DNA from 3 places in the Gloeothece verrucosa PCC 7822 genome. Region 3 is predicted to be linked to each of the others. Evidence: predicted binding sites of a transcription regulator. Region 3 holds the regulator's gene; each other region holds the start of a gene.
What was found. Region 3 encodes NtcA, which controls nitrogen genes in cyanobacteria. Its sites were predicted from a motif close to TTTGTANCNNNNGNTACAAA; they were not measured.

Region 1: urtA (urea ABC transporter substrate-binding protein) is a predicted target of NtcA. The motif match lies at 2,820-2,839, and genes of this name have one in related genera.
Region 2: pirA (arginine synthesis PII-interacting regulator PirA) is a predicted target of NtcA. The motif match lies at 2,374-2,393, and genes of this name have one in related genera.

Annotation. Positions count from the first base shown of each region.
Region 1 is NC_014501.1:1,471,332-1,476,358, forward strand. Features, by position in the region: gene CYAN7822_RS06595 (photosystem II reaction center protein K) at 46-183, shown strand; gene CYAN7822_RS06600 (hypothetical protein) at 298-1,062, opposite strand; gene CYAN7822_RS06605 (D-alanine--D-alanine ligase family protein) at 1,205-2,260, opposite strand; gene CYAN7822_RS06610 (acyl-CoA thioesterase) at 2,387-2,746, opposite strand; gene urtA (urea ABC transporter substrate-binding protein) at 2,942-4,282, shown strand; gene CYAN7822_RS06620 (ABC transporter permease) at 4,530-5,027, shown strand, end outside.
Region 2 is NC_014501.1:6,031,171-6,036,197, forward strand. Features, by position in the region: gene CYAN7822_RS27100 (CobW family GTP-binding protein) at 119-1,240, shown strand; gene CYAN7822_RS27105 (DUF4351 domain-containing protein) at 1,333-1,575, shown strand; gene dtd (D-aminoacyl-tRNA deacylase) at 1,607-2,062, shown strand; gene pirA (arginine synthesis PII-interacting regulator PirA) at 2,147-2,308, opposite strand; gene CYAN7822_RS27115 (SAM hydrolase/SAM-dependent halogenase family protein) at 2,499-3,284, shown strand; gene CYAN7822_RS27120 (hypothetical protein) at 3,345-4,580, shown strand; gene CYAN7822_RS27125 (hypothetical protein) at 4,712-5,027, shown strand, end outside.
Region 3 is NC_014501.1:4,831,448-4,836,474, reverse strand. Features, by position in the region: gene CYAN7822_RS21535 (hypothetical protein) at 1-789, opposite strand, end outside; gene CYAN7822_RS38705 (hypothetical protein) at 855-1,298, shown strand; gene CYAN7822_RS21525 (Uma2 family endonuclease) at 1,355-1,945, opposite strand; gene fabI (enoyl-ACP reductase FabI) at 2,138-2,914, opposite strand; gene ntcA (global nitrogen regulator NtcA) at 3,146-3,823, shown strand; gene CYAN7822_RS21510 (DUF3084 domain-containing protein) at 3,848-5,027, shown strand, end outside.

The sequences.
Region 1 (5,027 bases), 2.7 Mb from region 3:
TGCCCCTTATCTATAAAACAATGTCTTGGGAAGGTACACAGATACATGGAACTGGCACTGCTGTTAGCAAAATTACCCGAAGCTTATCAAATCTTCGATCCTTTAGTCGATGTTTTACCTTTGATCCCTTTATTCTTTTTGTTGCTGGCCTTTGTTTGGCAAGCGGCTGTTGGATTCAAATAAACGACTAAAATTAAACCCATTTAACCAAAAAAATAAAGGGTATTGGTGTTCCGATACCCTTTAAAACATATAGATCAAGGAGAAAAAAACTTTTAAATTATTTTGACCAGTCAATTAAAATAAATTACGGTTGAAAAATTTATTTAATATAGAAGAAGATTCAGGTTGATGAGTCGGTTCAGAATTCCCCGAGGAGTCAAGAGAATTATTGCTTATAGATTTATTAGAATTTTTAAAATCTTGATGCCATAAAGGAATATTGACATCAGTTTTCTTGGCATAAATTGTGACTTTTTTTACCAGAGGCAGTCTAGCTTCTATTAATTTGTTCCGAATGCTCTCTACAGTTTTATCTTGAACAAGAGCATAATGTGCTTCTAATAAAATTTGTAAATATCCCCGGTCTAATCTCAGTTCAGCCGCGATATCTTTCGGTTCTAATTCTTGATTTAATAATTCTAAAATAGCCGCCACTTCTCCGCGTTTTGCCCGCAGTTCTAGACTGACTTCTTCGGGTTCTATTTCATCAGTCTTAGCAGATAAAATATGAGTAAATTCTGCTATACGATTTGTATGTTCGTCTAGAGTAATTGATGCCTGCCAAGCGGCTGTATCAGAGCCTTCTACCGAAGCTTCTAACTCTAATTTATGCACGATTTCAAGGCGTAAACTGGTAATTTCCTCTTTAATAAAAGGAATCAATTTATGCTGATTGGGAACTTGTCCGTGTTTTCCTTCCAGCTTCAGTTGTAGGCAATTATCTTCAAGAGTAGCGACGACAATTTGAACCTTTTTAAAAGCCAAACTTTGATTAAGCAGATTAAGGATCGCGTTAGCATCTCCCTGTTTAGCTTGATGCAAAAGAGAAACTTGACTCATAATACTCAAATATATAATTTTTAATCCGGTCTTACTCTTAAGATTCCCTTTTTTAAACTTAAACTTGAACCTGAACAGGGATTTTGTTTGAAAAATTGTAAAATCAAGTAGGGGAAATCCCCTACTCAAACAGAAAAATTTTTTATTGACAACGTTCTAAAGCCAACTGAATTAACTGATCAACCAATTGAGGGAACTGAATCCCAGAGGCTTCCCAAAGTTGAGGATACATACTAAAAGCCGTAAATCCCGGTAAAGTATTAATCTCATTAATTAGCACTTCCCCAGTCTTTTCCACATAGAAGAAGTCTACCCGCGCCAAGCCGGCAGCATCCACCGCCGCAAAGGCAGATAAAGACATTTCTTGAATTTGAGCCGCTATTTGAGGGGGAATGGGAGCAGGGATTAATAATTGGGCGCGTCCATCAGTATATTTAGTTTCATAGTCATAAAAATCACTATTAAAGGTAATTTCGCCGACGATAGAGGCTTTAGGATTATCATTGCCTAAAACGGCACATTCTACCTCTCTAGCACTCACGCCAGCCTCCACAATAATGCGTCTGTCATAACTAGCGGCGGCATCGAGGGCAGTTTCTAATTCCGAACGAGTTCGCGCTTTGGCAATGCCTACAGATGAACCTAAATTAGCCGGTTTGACGAAACAGGGATAACCTAAAGTTTGTTCAATTTCATCCCCGAGTTTAGGAAAGACGCAGGAATTAGACCAAATTTGAGCGCGAGTCAGAGTCATATAAGGCACTTGAGGCAACCCGGCCTGCTTAAAGGCGGTTTTCATGGCAATTTTATCCATTCCCACAGCCGAACCTAATACACCGCTACCCACATAGGGAACTTGCATCAAGGTGAGTAACCCTTGTAAGGTGCCGTCTTCCCCATTAGGACCATGCAAAATGGGAAACCACACATCTACTTCATTCACACTTGGGGGAAATTGCCAAAGTCCAACGGAGTCATCGCTTTCTGTGGAGAGGGGTTTTCCTGACTCTAAAACCGCTTGGGCAATTTCTGGAGCTTGCCAACAGCCATCCTTTCGAATATAAATAGGGATAAGTTGGTACTTGGTCGCATTTGTTTCGGAACTCAGGGCTTTGGCTATAGCTTTTGCCGAATTGATCGAGACTTCGTGTTCTCCTGAACGTCCGCCAAATAATAATCCAACCCGCAATTTGCTCATGGCTATCTCCCTAACTGTTGCTAAATTAATTAGGGGATAGAGTATCATATTAGCGACCCCTAAACTACCGGCAGCCAAAAGTTCCTCGCTGTTATTAAAATTAAATTTCTACTGCTTAGTCCTCAGTTAATTCGGTTGAATCGGCTGTTTTTTGCCTTCGTGATCAACGCTAACAAAAGTAATTTTTGTTTCGAATAGTATAAGGTCATGTTGCTGATCATCTCGGGTGCCAAAAACTTTCACACTGTACTGTACAGAAGTTTTTCCTAGATGATGGCAAGTGACAGAAAACTTTAAAATTTCACCATTACTCACGGCATGACGAAAGATCACATTGTCTAAAGCGATGGTGAGAAACTGATGACCCGGAAATTCTAAGTTTGCCGTAATATAAGAGAATTCATCAATCCACTTTAATAAATTCCCACCAAATAAATTACCGTAGTGATTTAAGTGTTCGGGCAGCACTAGCTTATAGTAATCCATGTTAGAATTCGTCTCTTGTATTCAACTTATTATTGCCAAACTCTGAGAATTTTTTCGAGTTAAGTTTTAATATACTGTATCCAATGTTACAATTTTTCGGTTAACCTAGTTTTACCATACAATCTCTGATTATTCTGTTCGTCAGTGACATCATTCTCGAGAAAGATCTACATAAGAGGTTAATCCAAAAGCATTATGGCTCAAGAACTAGGTAGAAGAAAATTTTTATTGTATGGTTCAGGTGCATTTATAGCCAGCTTACTCCTCAAAGGTTGTACCGGAAGCGATACCACGACAACCTCCTCAACTCCCTCTGCTACCTCTAACCAAACTGCCGCTAATACAGGGAAAACGGCGGCGAGTGGCGATACCATTAAAGTCGGTCTTCTCCACTCTCTGAGTGGCACAATGGCCATTAGTGAAACGACCGTTGTCGAAGCTGAAGAATTGGCGATCGAAGAAATTAATGCCGCCGGTGGGGTATTAGGTAAAAAAATAGAAGTCATTAAAGAAGATGGGGCTTCTGACTGGCCGACTTTTGCTGAAAAAGCCACTAAACTGATCGATCAAGATAAAGTTGCTACCATTTTCGGCTGTTGGACTTCTGCCAGTCGGAAAGCGGTTTTACCGGTCTTTGAAGCGAAAAATCATTTGTTGTGGTATCCTGTCCAATACGAAGGACAAGAATGTTCTAAAAATGTTTTTTATACCGGTGCAGCCCCTAATCAACAAATTGAACCGGCTGTAGATTGGTTATTAAAAAATAAAGGGAAAAAGTTTTTTTTAGTCGGTTCTGACTATGTTTTTCCTCGTACCGCTAACACCATTATCAAGGAACAGTTAAAGGCTAAAGGCGGCGAAACCGTAGGGGAAGATTACTTACCTTTAGGCAATACAGAAGTGACCGCTATTATTACGAAAATTAAAGCGGCTTTACCGGATGGGGGAGTCATTTTTAATACCCTTAACGGAGATAGTAATGTGGCATTCTTTAAACAACTACAAGCCGCAGGACTAAAACCCGATAAATATCCTGTTATGTCTGTTAGTATTGCCGAAGAAGAAGTGCGACAAATTGGGCCAGAATATTTAGCCGGTCAATATGCCAGTTGGAATTATTTCCAAACCGTTGATACTCCCACCAATAAAAAGTTTGTGGAAGCATTTAAAGCTAAATATGGCCAAGACCGGGTAACCAATGACCCGATGGAAGCGGCTTATATTATGGTTTATTTGTGGAAACAAGCAGTAGAAAAAGCCAAAACCGCCAATGATTTAGATAAGGTTCGCCTGGCAGCCGTTGGTCAAGAATTTGAAGCCCCAGAAGGCAAAGTGAAAATTTTTCCGAATCATCATATTTCTAAGACTGTCAGAATTGGTCAAGTGAAAGATGATGGAATGTTTGACATTGTTTGGTCAAGTGAAGGACCGGTTAAACCGATTCCTTGGAATCAATATGTTCCTGAAACTAAGGGGTACGCCTGCGACTGGACTGATCCTAAGAAAGGCGGCAAGTATAAAACTGATAAAGTTTAATAATCATTAGTCATTGGTCATGGGTCATTAGTCATTACTCATTAGTCATTGGTCATTAGTTATTAGTCGTTGGTAATTAGTTAATATTCATTAGTCATCAGTTAAGAGTAAAACACGTTAATAAATAATGAGTAATGCTTAACCTGTGATCAGTCACTAACAACTAAGGGCTAACAACTAAGGACTAACAACTAATGACTAAAGACTAAAGACTAAAAGGACTAACAACTAATGACTAAGGACTAAAATGTTACAAATAATAGAAGGTTTATTTAACGGAATTAGTATAGGTTCAGTATTACTGATCGCCGCCCTCGGACTAGCCATCGTTTTTGGACTCATGGGAGTGATTAATCTTGCTCACGGGGAATTGATGATGTTAGGCGCTTATACGACTTTTGTGGTGCAAAATGGCTTTAAAGTTTTAGGCGATCCTTGGTTTAATTATTACATCTTTTTTGCCTTACCGTTGGCTTTTTTAGTAGCCGCCTTAACGGGGTTACTTTTAGAAAGAGGAGTGATTCGTTTTCTCTATGGGCGACCATTAGAAACTTTATTAGCCACTTGGGGAGTGAGTCTCATTTTACAGCAATTTGTCCGCAGTGTAAGCTGGCTTTTAGTGATTAGTATTGTTGTCTTTTGCGGCTTATTTTTTGTGTCTTGGTGGGTCTTGAAAAATCGCCCCAATTGGGACAGCATAAAACCCCGAGTGATCGCTATTACTCTCCCGCTTTCTTTAGCCATT
Region 2 (5,027 bases), 1.2 Mb from region 3:
GCCATCAGTTACCCTAAATAAATAAGCAATAATAGTTTTATGAAGGGTAAAATTTTTGTCACCCTTTTTTGATGAGTAATTTTACTCAATGATCTGACGTTTTCCAAACGCGAATATTATGCAAACAGTTGATCCACAACCAGGTACTTCAGAAGCCTTAGATGCTCCTAAGCACGGTTTACCAGTTACCATCATTACAGGTTTTCTCGGCAGTGGCAAGACCACCCTACTGAATCATATCCTCACTAATCAGCAGGGATTGAAAACAGCCGTCCTCGTCAACGAATTTGGGGAAATTGGTATAGATAATGAATTAATTATCTCCACCGACGATAATATGGTGGAACTCAACAATGGCTGTATTTGCTGTACCATCAATGAAGATTTGGTCAACGCCGTCTATAAAGTGCTGGAGCGTCCTGAAAAAGTCGATTACCTTGTGGTAGAAACTACAGGATTAGCTGATCCGTTACCTGTAGCACTAACTTTCTTGGGGACAGAGTTACGGGATATGACCCGCTTAGACTCGATCATTACAATGGTAGACTGCGCTAACTTCAGTCTGGATTTATTTAACTCTCAAGCCGCTTACAGCCAAATTGCTTACGGAGATGTGATTATCCTCAATAAAACTGATTTAGTCGATGAAGCTGATGTAGACGCTTTAGAAGTCAGAATTCGGGATATCAAGCAGGGGTCAAGAATTTTACGCACGAAAAACTCTCAAGTTCCCTTACCCTTGATCCTCAGTGTCGGTCTGTTTGAATCGGATAAATATTTTAACGCTTCCGAAGCTAAACAGGATCATAGCCATGATCATGATCATGAGCATCATCACCATCATGACCATGAACACGACCATCACCATCATGACCACCATCATGATCATGACCACCACCATCATCATTCAGATCACTTAGAAAATGATGGATTTACTTCTCTATCTATTCAGAGTGATAAACCTTTTTCTATTCGCAAATTTCAATATTTCTTAGATAATCAACTGCCAGAAAATATCTTTCGGGCCAAAGGAATTCTCTGGTTTGATGAGAGTCCTAAACGTCATATTTTTCACCTGAGTGGTAAACGATTTACTCTTGAAGATGATGAGTGGAAAGGAGAACCCAAAAACCAGCTAGTGTTAATAGGACAAAACCTTGATCACGATAAGATCCGTGAACAAATTGAAAATTGTTTATGCTTACCTTCTATTAGCCGAGGTAAAGGGTTTGGACAATAACTAGATTGCCGTGCGGAACGATTTCTGCACTAACGGTTTCGCGGTGCGTTTACTTGATATAACGCACCCGGATTGATTAACTTGATAGCATTATGCCAAGCATTAGAAATTGGATAGATGAAGGCCGAGAAGAAGGCTTTAGAGAAGGAATGCAGATAGTCATTAAGCGTCAACTCGCCCAAAAAATCGGCATCATTAACCCACCAGTCCAAAAACAACTTGAACAGTTATCAGTTTTTCAATTAGAAAATTTAGCGATAGCTTTATTAGATTTTTCTGGAGAACAAGATTTGAGGACTTGGTTGAATGAAGCGATGGATAACCGAGTACAATAATTATGCTGAATCGTTCTCTTAAACTTATCCCATGCGTGTTATTATCCAACGAGTTATATCTTCTCAGGTTACTGTGGATGGCGAAATAGTCGGTAAAATTGGACGCGGATTAAATCTATTAGTAGGTATTGCCGCCACTGATACTGAAAAGGAAATTGATTGGATGAGCCGCAAATGTTTAGAGTTGCGTCTATTTAGCACCGGTGACGGAGAAGATCGTTGGGAAAAATCGGTGCAAGATATTCAAGGAGAATTACTGGTTATTAGTCAGTTTACCCTCTATGGTGATTGCCGCAAAGGTCGTCGTCCTTCTTTTAGTGACTCTGCTCCTCCCCCTATCGCTCAACAATTATATGACCTCTTTGTCAGCAAACTAGCACTCAGTGGGTTGCGCTTACAGACAGGTCGATTCGGTGCAATGATGCAGGTTACTATAGAAAATGATGGGCCGGTCACTCTTTTACTGGAACGAGAAGCGACTCTATAACTTCCAACCATTTTAGTGATCAGTTATTTACTGATCACCGGTGGCGGAGGAATGATTTATTTATACTCACTACAAGAGAAAAATTTATTGTAAATGTAAATAAGCGGCTTCTTTTTCTAATTGGCGGATTAGAGACTCATTTCCTTGCGCTCTTGCCACTTCTAGACGATGTTGTAAGCTCTTACGCAGGCTTTCTTGGTGAGCAGAAGCGGCTTGTGTTACGATTTCTTGACGATTTTTGTTCATCATGGACATTATTTTGAAACGATCTGATATACTGTACTTCTTTACCATAACATTTTTTCGGCTAAAATGTAGCTATTGTTACAGAATTTTTTAAAAAACTTTTTAATCCTAAAGAACGGTAAGTATACTTTTACTAACTATCAACCCTTGCCGAATGGCGATTTTTTAGCTCCTCAAGCGGAAAACAGCGATGTCTGAACAAAGTATTGTCACCTTATTAAGTGATTTTGGCTTACAAGATGGTTATGTAGGAGTGATCAAAGGAGTTATTGCCCAAATTAACCCTTCGCTCAAAACCATCGATATCACTCATCAAATTCCCCCTCAAGACCTGGTGGCGGCAAGATTTTGTCTGATGAATGCTTATGCTTACTTTCCCAGAGGAACGGTTCATGTAGCTGTGGTTGATCCTGGGGTAGGAAGTGAACGCCGAGGAGTAGCGATACAATTTTCAGGAGGGTATTTAGTCGGTCCGGATAATGGTTTATTTAGCGGCGTTCTGAGTTTATCCCCGGCGGTGGCGGCGGTGGAGTTAACCCATTCAGAATACTGGCGTACTGTTCAGGCAAGCACCACTTTTCACGGACGAGATATTTTTGCACCAGTGGGAGCTTATTTAGCGAGTGGAATTGCTTTACAAATGTTAGGCACTGTCATCGATATAGAAAGTCTTGTACCATTGCCGCTTGTGGACCTCGAGTTCAGTGATCTTGGGTTAAGGGGTTGTATTCAATATATTGATATTTTTGGCAATTTAATTACTAATATTCCAGCGAGTGCAGTAGAAGGAAAAAATTGGTCAGTGCGGGTAAAACAAAGAGTTATTTCTCGAGGAAAAACCTACAGTGATGTAGATTTGGGTCAATTAGTCAGTTTAATTGGGAGTCATAATTGGGTAGAAATAGCCCTTAATGGAGGAAATGCCCAAACCGAGTTAGCCTTAAAAGTTGGAGAGCCAATCGAAATTTTATCTTAAAATAAAATCATCAGCCTAGTTTTAGCTGTAGCGTGTTTCTCCATTGGGAGGGTTAAGAATATGGGAAAAATTCGCCAAGTAAAAACGAGCCAAAGCAAGGCAAATAATCCCCTTTCTAAGAGCAAACAAGCTGAACTTAGAACAGGCCGTAGTTTAGCGACAGATCCCCCCCGAAAAATTAACCCAGAACACTCTACAGTTATCACTCATCATCTAGAAAATATTTCTCTTAGCCCTTCTCCTACCCCCTCATCTCTGTTTCAGCCCAAACTACAGCCGCTTGTAACAGCCTATACCCACTCGCCAAACAACTTAATACAACGCTTTGATGAAGAATCTCCCGGACCCCTAACCCCCACTCAAGTCATTCAAGCTAAAAATTGGTATGCCGCCAAGAAACAACAATATACACCTGAGATTATTAAACAAATTCAAGCAAAAGTGGGAGTTACCCAAACAGGAGAGATCAACAGCGAAACCGTTCAAGCGGTGGCTTTATGGCAACAAAGTAACCCTCCCCTAAAAGTCGATGGAATGGCCGGACCTAGAACGTTACCTGCCGCTTTTGCCAGTGGGTTAGCCGAAGAAAAATCGATTAATCAATATGTGGGAGCGGCTAAAACCATTCAAACCCAATGGGCTACCTTAAAAACCCCACAGGCGAGAGCATCCGCTTTGATCAAAGTCGTCAATGAAAGATTAAGCGCTGCCGGGGTGCCGATCTGTAACCAAGCGCTCAAAGATTTAGGTGCAGCCGCCGGACAATTAAGTTTTGAGACTTGGACGATCGATCTCGGAAAAGAAGCCTTTTCTAAAGCTACCCTAACCGATGCTGAAGCCGCCGAAATAGCCGATACCGTCTATCATGAAGCCCGACACGCCGAACAGTGGTATCGCATGGCGCAAATGTTAGCCGGTAAAGGTAGATCGGCTAAAGCGATCGCCAGAGAAACCGGCATCAAAGCCGAAGTAGTGGCGACTGCTGTCAGTAACCCTCTCAAACCGGGTAGTATGGAGGCCCTAATTGCTGAGGGTTGGCATGAAAGCGTCTATGGAGCGAGAGCCGCTTATCGAGAGCAAGTGTTAACGGAGGTTTTAGCCAGTAAAACAGCTTTAAATAAGGCACAGGAAACTTATAATAAATCTCCCACCAAAACCAATCAAGCGAAACTTGATGCGGCACAAAAAAGATTTGATATTGCTTATGCTAAATATGTAGATCTACCAGAAGAAGCGGATGCTCACCGAGTTGGTCACGCTGTTAATGTGGCTTATCAATCACCGACTTCTCCATGAATATTTTAGCTTTTCTGTTGGTTATTAACTTCTGTTTTGGCTCTTTCTACTCTTTGATAAGCCAGACAAAAGGAGAGCATTTTTTTTTAAATAGCAATATTTCTATTAAGCCTGTTTCCCAAAAAAAAACCATGCTAGAAACCTTAAAGAATACTTGCCAATTCCTTTCTCAAGAGAGGATAACTGTTCAAGAAACTGCTAATTATTTGGGGAAACTTATTAAAGCTCCGGGCGACGAAATGCCGCTAGAAGTTCAGCCCAATGATTCATCATTTCCCTTAGCTAGAATTGTCTTTCAAACAGGAACCAATAGCCCGGCTCATGTGGAATTCGTGCTTGCTAAGTCTTCTAAATTGACGATAGCCGATTTAAAAAGTATTTTTGGAGATTATAAAACCCTGCCTAGAATTCATTGGAATAGTCCTCTGAAAGTTATGTTTGAGTCCG
Region 3 (5,027 bases):
TGGAGCAGTGGGCATCCGAGCCGGCGTACTCCGATAACTCACGTTCACTCCTTCTTCAGATTGTTCTAGCACTAATAGCGGGGTAGGTCGAGCTTTTTGGTCCCACTGCATCAGAACCACATGACCATGAATAGCAGGCTGCCAATTTTCATGCTCAGAATTAGCCGATAGAAAAACTTCCACGCACTCAATAATTTCATTAACGGTGGTAGAAGAAGTTTGAGTCGGTAACTTGGTTAATTTAATCTGAATTCGGAACAAAACTCCTTTATTCCATTTTCCTTCTCCTGTTTCTACTTCATAAGTAACATCAAAATTTTCATCAATTTTACGGCTACCGGGAACTACACCAGCCATATTTTTATCTGTACTTGGACGTAAAGCTTCCCCGATCAACTGAGTAATTTTCATCTTAATTTGGTTGACGATAACATAATGGAAGACTTCTTCATCCATTCGCATTCTTAAATAATCAAGATTAAATGCCCGAGAATGAACTAAATCCGGATTAGACTCCATCTTTTTAATAGTCACTAAGGCTAATTTCAGTTTTTTCTTTAAATCCTTAGTTTTAAATTGCTCAAATTTTAAAGCTTTCTCCGCCTTAATAATTTTTAGCTTACCATAGACAACTACAGCAATTAAAACGAGCGCTAAGGCACTGGTGCTATACATCCAAGCCTTGGCTCCAGAGGGATTTACTGAGGATACTGAAATCGGGGATGATGTCGCTAATTCGGTAGAAGTTTGTGCTAAAACGGGATTGACGAACAACCATTGAGAGGACATATTTCACACTTTGACCAAAATTGTAGTGCTATACTCAGAGTTCCCAAAAAGGAGGCGAATTTAACATGGCATCACTAATAAAAGATTTAATAGTCCCTACTTGTGACTCCCAGAAAGTTATTCAGACGCTATCATGTCTATCTATCGTGGTTTTAGTCAGTCTGTTATGCTTGGGAACAAATTCAGCCGCCATCGCTGTTACTGTGCGGTTTCCTGATACGGAGTCAGCTATGATCATCGCCCAACAAGGAGACAGTAAAATTCCGCCTGTAGTGGTTAATAGTGTTCGTCAGGATTTAGCGCGGCGTACCAATATTGCCACTGACAAGTTAAAACTTAAATCCGCAACGCGACAAACTTGGCCCAATGGCTGTTTAGGACTAGCGGCTTCCGATGAAATTTGTACTCAAGCGTTGGTTGAGGGGTGGCGAGTGGTAATGTCTTATAAAAATCAAACTTGGGTTTATCGAACCGACAGCCAAGGAAGAGTCATCAGAATGGAAAAATAAGAGCCTAATTGCCATAAATTTTTATTAGTCTTAGCCGTTTATTGAGTAGCTTATCCTTACCAAATTTTATTCATATCTAAGACAAAACCTACCAGTAGAGGCTCTCCGGTGAGCGAAGTAGGATTATCTAAACATTCCTCGGTTTTATCGCTACGGTAAATATAAACCTGGCGATTTTTCCGGTCAATTAACCAGCCTAATTTTACTCCTAAAAAAATCCACTCTTGCATTTTTCGTTGTAAAGAAACAACCGAATCACTAGGAGAACGTAATTCTACAACAAAATCCGGACACAGAGGCGGGAACTTGATTTTTTCTTCGGGAGTTAAACTATTCCAACGGTCTAAAGTGAGCCAAGCGGCATCAGGATTCATGGGGTCCCTAGAGGCTCCTTTGATGCGAAATCCGCCACTAGAATCAAAAGCCATTCCAGTCCCATCTTTTTCTGTCCAATTATAAAGTTGGGCACTTAAACTTAAATTCCGATTACTGGTGTCTCCTCCGGCTGGGGTCATAATTAATAAATCTCCGGTTTTTGTATCTCGTTGAATAACTAAATGATCATTGATATCACACAACTCAAACAACTGATCATCATCAAGTTTAATAGAAGGAGGCAAAGTGATTACTAATGGATTTGACAGCATAAACAATTCCTCAGTTATTAGTTATTAGTCATTGGTCATTAATTATTAGTTATTAGTTATTAGTCATTAGTGGTTAGTCATCAGTCAAAGTCGTCTAGCTATCATTAATGAGGGATTAAAGCTCAGTAATTGAGAATAAAATTCAAGACTAAAGACTAATGACCAAGGACTAAAGACTAATGACTAAAAAAATTACATTCCCATGATTTCGTAACCAGCATCCACGTAGATAATTTGTCCAGTAATGCCACTCGATAAATCACTACACAAAAAAGCCGCCGTATTTCCCACTTCTGTCTGAGTGACAGTACGTCTTAAAGGGGCAGTTTTTTCTACATGATGAATCATATCTAAAATACCGCCCACCGCAGAAGAAGCCAGAGTCCGGATCGGTCCGGCAGAAATCCCATTGACGCGAATGTTATGAGGTCCTAACTCAGCCGCCAAATAACGAACACTCATATCTAAACCGGCCTTAGCAATGCCCATCAAATTATAATTAGGAATGACTTTCACTCCCCCTAAATAAGTGAGAGTGACAATACTGCCGCCTTCTGTCATCAAAGGTTTAGCGTATTTAGCCAAACGGGTTAGAGAATAGGTACTAATTTCTAAAGATTGCTGGAAAGCCTCCCGAGAAATAGCACTAAAATCTCCGGTTAAACCCTCCTTATCGGCAAAAGCCAAACAATGGATCAAAATGTCAAGCTTTCCCCATTGATCAGCGAGGGTTGCAAAAGTTGCCTCAATCTGTTCTTGATTCTGTACGTCACAAGGCACAAATATGCTAGGATTGAGGGGTTCTACTAACTCTCGCACCTTTTTTTCAAAACGTCCTTTATCATCTGGTAAAAAGGTTATACCAAGATTGGCTCCGGCTTTGTGTAACTGCTGGGCAATCCCCCAAGCGATGGAACGATTATTGGCAATGCCTGTAACAAGCGCGTTCTTTCCGTTTAAATCTAACATAGTGGTTCAAAGGGTAAAATTTCTTGGCCGTAAGTTGAGAGCGTCAAAAGGGATGGTTATAATCTTTGAATGTATGCCTTCATCGAGACTCACACCCCCCATAAAACCATTGTTAAACAAAAAGTCCCTAAAAATTTTGCCAGTTGGCTAGGAAGTGTGTTTAATATTTATTAATTTAAGACTCGATTAAGTCTCAAAGAACCTTTTATTTTCCTCTCTGTGTTAAGTGTGATGGATCTATCCCTGACTCAAGATAAACCTTTAGCTGCAGTCTTTCGTCGCATCGGTGGCGGTAACTATCCCCCTGTCGTAGAATCCTATGAGAGAGGAAAAACCATTTTCTTCCCGGGTGATCCGGCAGAGAGAGTTTACTTTCTGCTCAAGGGGGCTGTTAAACTCTCGCGAGTTTATGAAGCCGGAGAAGAAATCACAGTAGCCTTGTTGCGCGAAAATAGCGTATTTGGGGTACTATCTCTCATAACAGGAGAACGCTCAGACCGGTTTTATCATTCTGTGGCCTTTACCCCTGTAGAATTACTTTCAGCACCGATTGATCAGGTAGAGTTAGCCCTCAAAAATAATCCTGAATTATCGATGTTAATGTTACAGGGATTGTCGTCACGGATTTTACAAACCGAGATGATGATTGAAACCTTAGCTCACCGAGATATGGGTTCTCGGTTGGTGAGTTTCTTATTAATTCTGTGTCGAGATTTTGGTGTCCCTACACCAGATGGCATTCGAATTGATTTAAAGCTATCTCACCAGGCGATCGCAGAAGCCATTGGCTCTACCCGAGTCACTGTTACTCGTCTATTAGGAGATTTGCGACAAGAAGGCATGATTTCAATCCATAAGAAAAAAATTACTGTTCATAATCCCGTCGCTCTGAGTCAACAGTTTACTTAACTCTATCCAAGAGCAGTTACAATCATGACTAGCGCCTTTATCCTAATTACAGCAATCCTGATTTTAGGAGGGTTAATCGCTGCATTAGGAGATCGCATAGGAAGCAAGATCGGCAAAAAAAAGCTGAGATTATTTAATCTGCGTCCTCGTCAGACAGCAGTGCTTGTTACTATTGTAACAGGGATAGCCATTGCAGGTTCAACCTTGGCGTTGTTATTTAGTTTAAGTAAGTCTCTACGTCAAGGCGTTTTTGACCTGGATAAATTGCTCAATGAACGTCGAGATGCCATTAAAAAACTTGAAACCAATTTACAAACCGTTAAAGAAGAGAAAACCTCTATAGAAAAAGAATTAAATATCGCTCAAACTAAACAGACATCAATTCAAAAACGTCTTTCTCAGCTAAATAAAGATTTTAAAAAATCTCGAAGTCAATTTGATCAAGTATCGAGTCAATTAACAATTTTACGCTCGGATATTCAATCTCTATTAGAAGAACGTCAAGATCTGGTGGAGCAAAGGCAAAAGTTAACCCAAACCATTGAGAATATTCAAAAGCAAGTACAAGAAAAAGATCAACAATTAACTGAACGAGAAAATAGCCTAGCTCAACAAGATAAAAAACTTGCCCAACAAAATCAACAATTAACTCAACAAGATCAAATTATTGCCGAAAATCAGTCTCGGATTCAACAATTAGAAAAAGCGAAAAATAAATTACAAAACCAAATTAAGCAACGTGATAGTAAAATTTCTTTCTTAGATAAAGCCATCGCTCAAAAAGATGAAAATCTGAAAAGTCGAGAAGAAAAATTAGGAGAATTAGAAAATCAGTTGGCTTTTCTGAAACGAGAAGTAGAAGTCTTAGAACAATATTATCAAAATTATCAAGACTTACGGGAAAGAAAAATAGCAATTCTTAAAGGACAAGTTCTATCTTTAGGAGCATTTCGCTTAACTCGACCTGAGTCTGATACAATTATCAAAGTGATCGATCAACTTTTACAAGAGGCAAATAGAACCGCCATAATGGCCACTCGACCTGAAAGTAAAAATACAGATGAAAGACTGGTAAAAATTACTAAAGCTCAAGTGGAACAATTAATTCAAACCCTAAAAGATGGGGGAGAATATGTGGTCCGAATAATTTCAGCCGGCAATTATGTTTTAGGAGAACAAGAAATTAGAGTCTTTGCTGATGTGG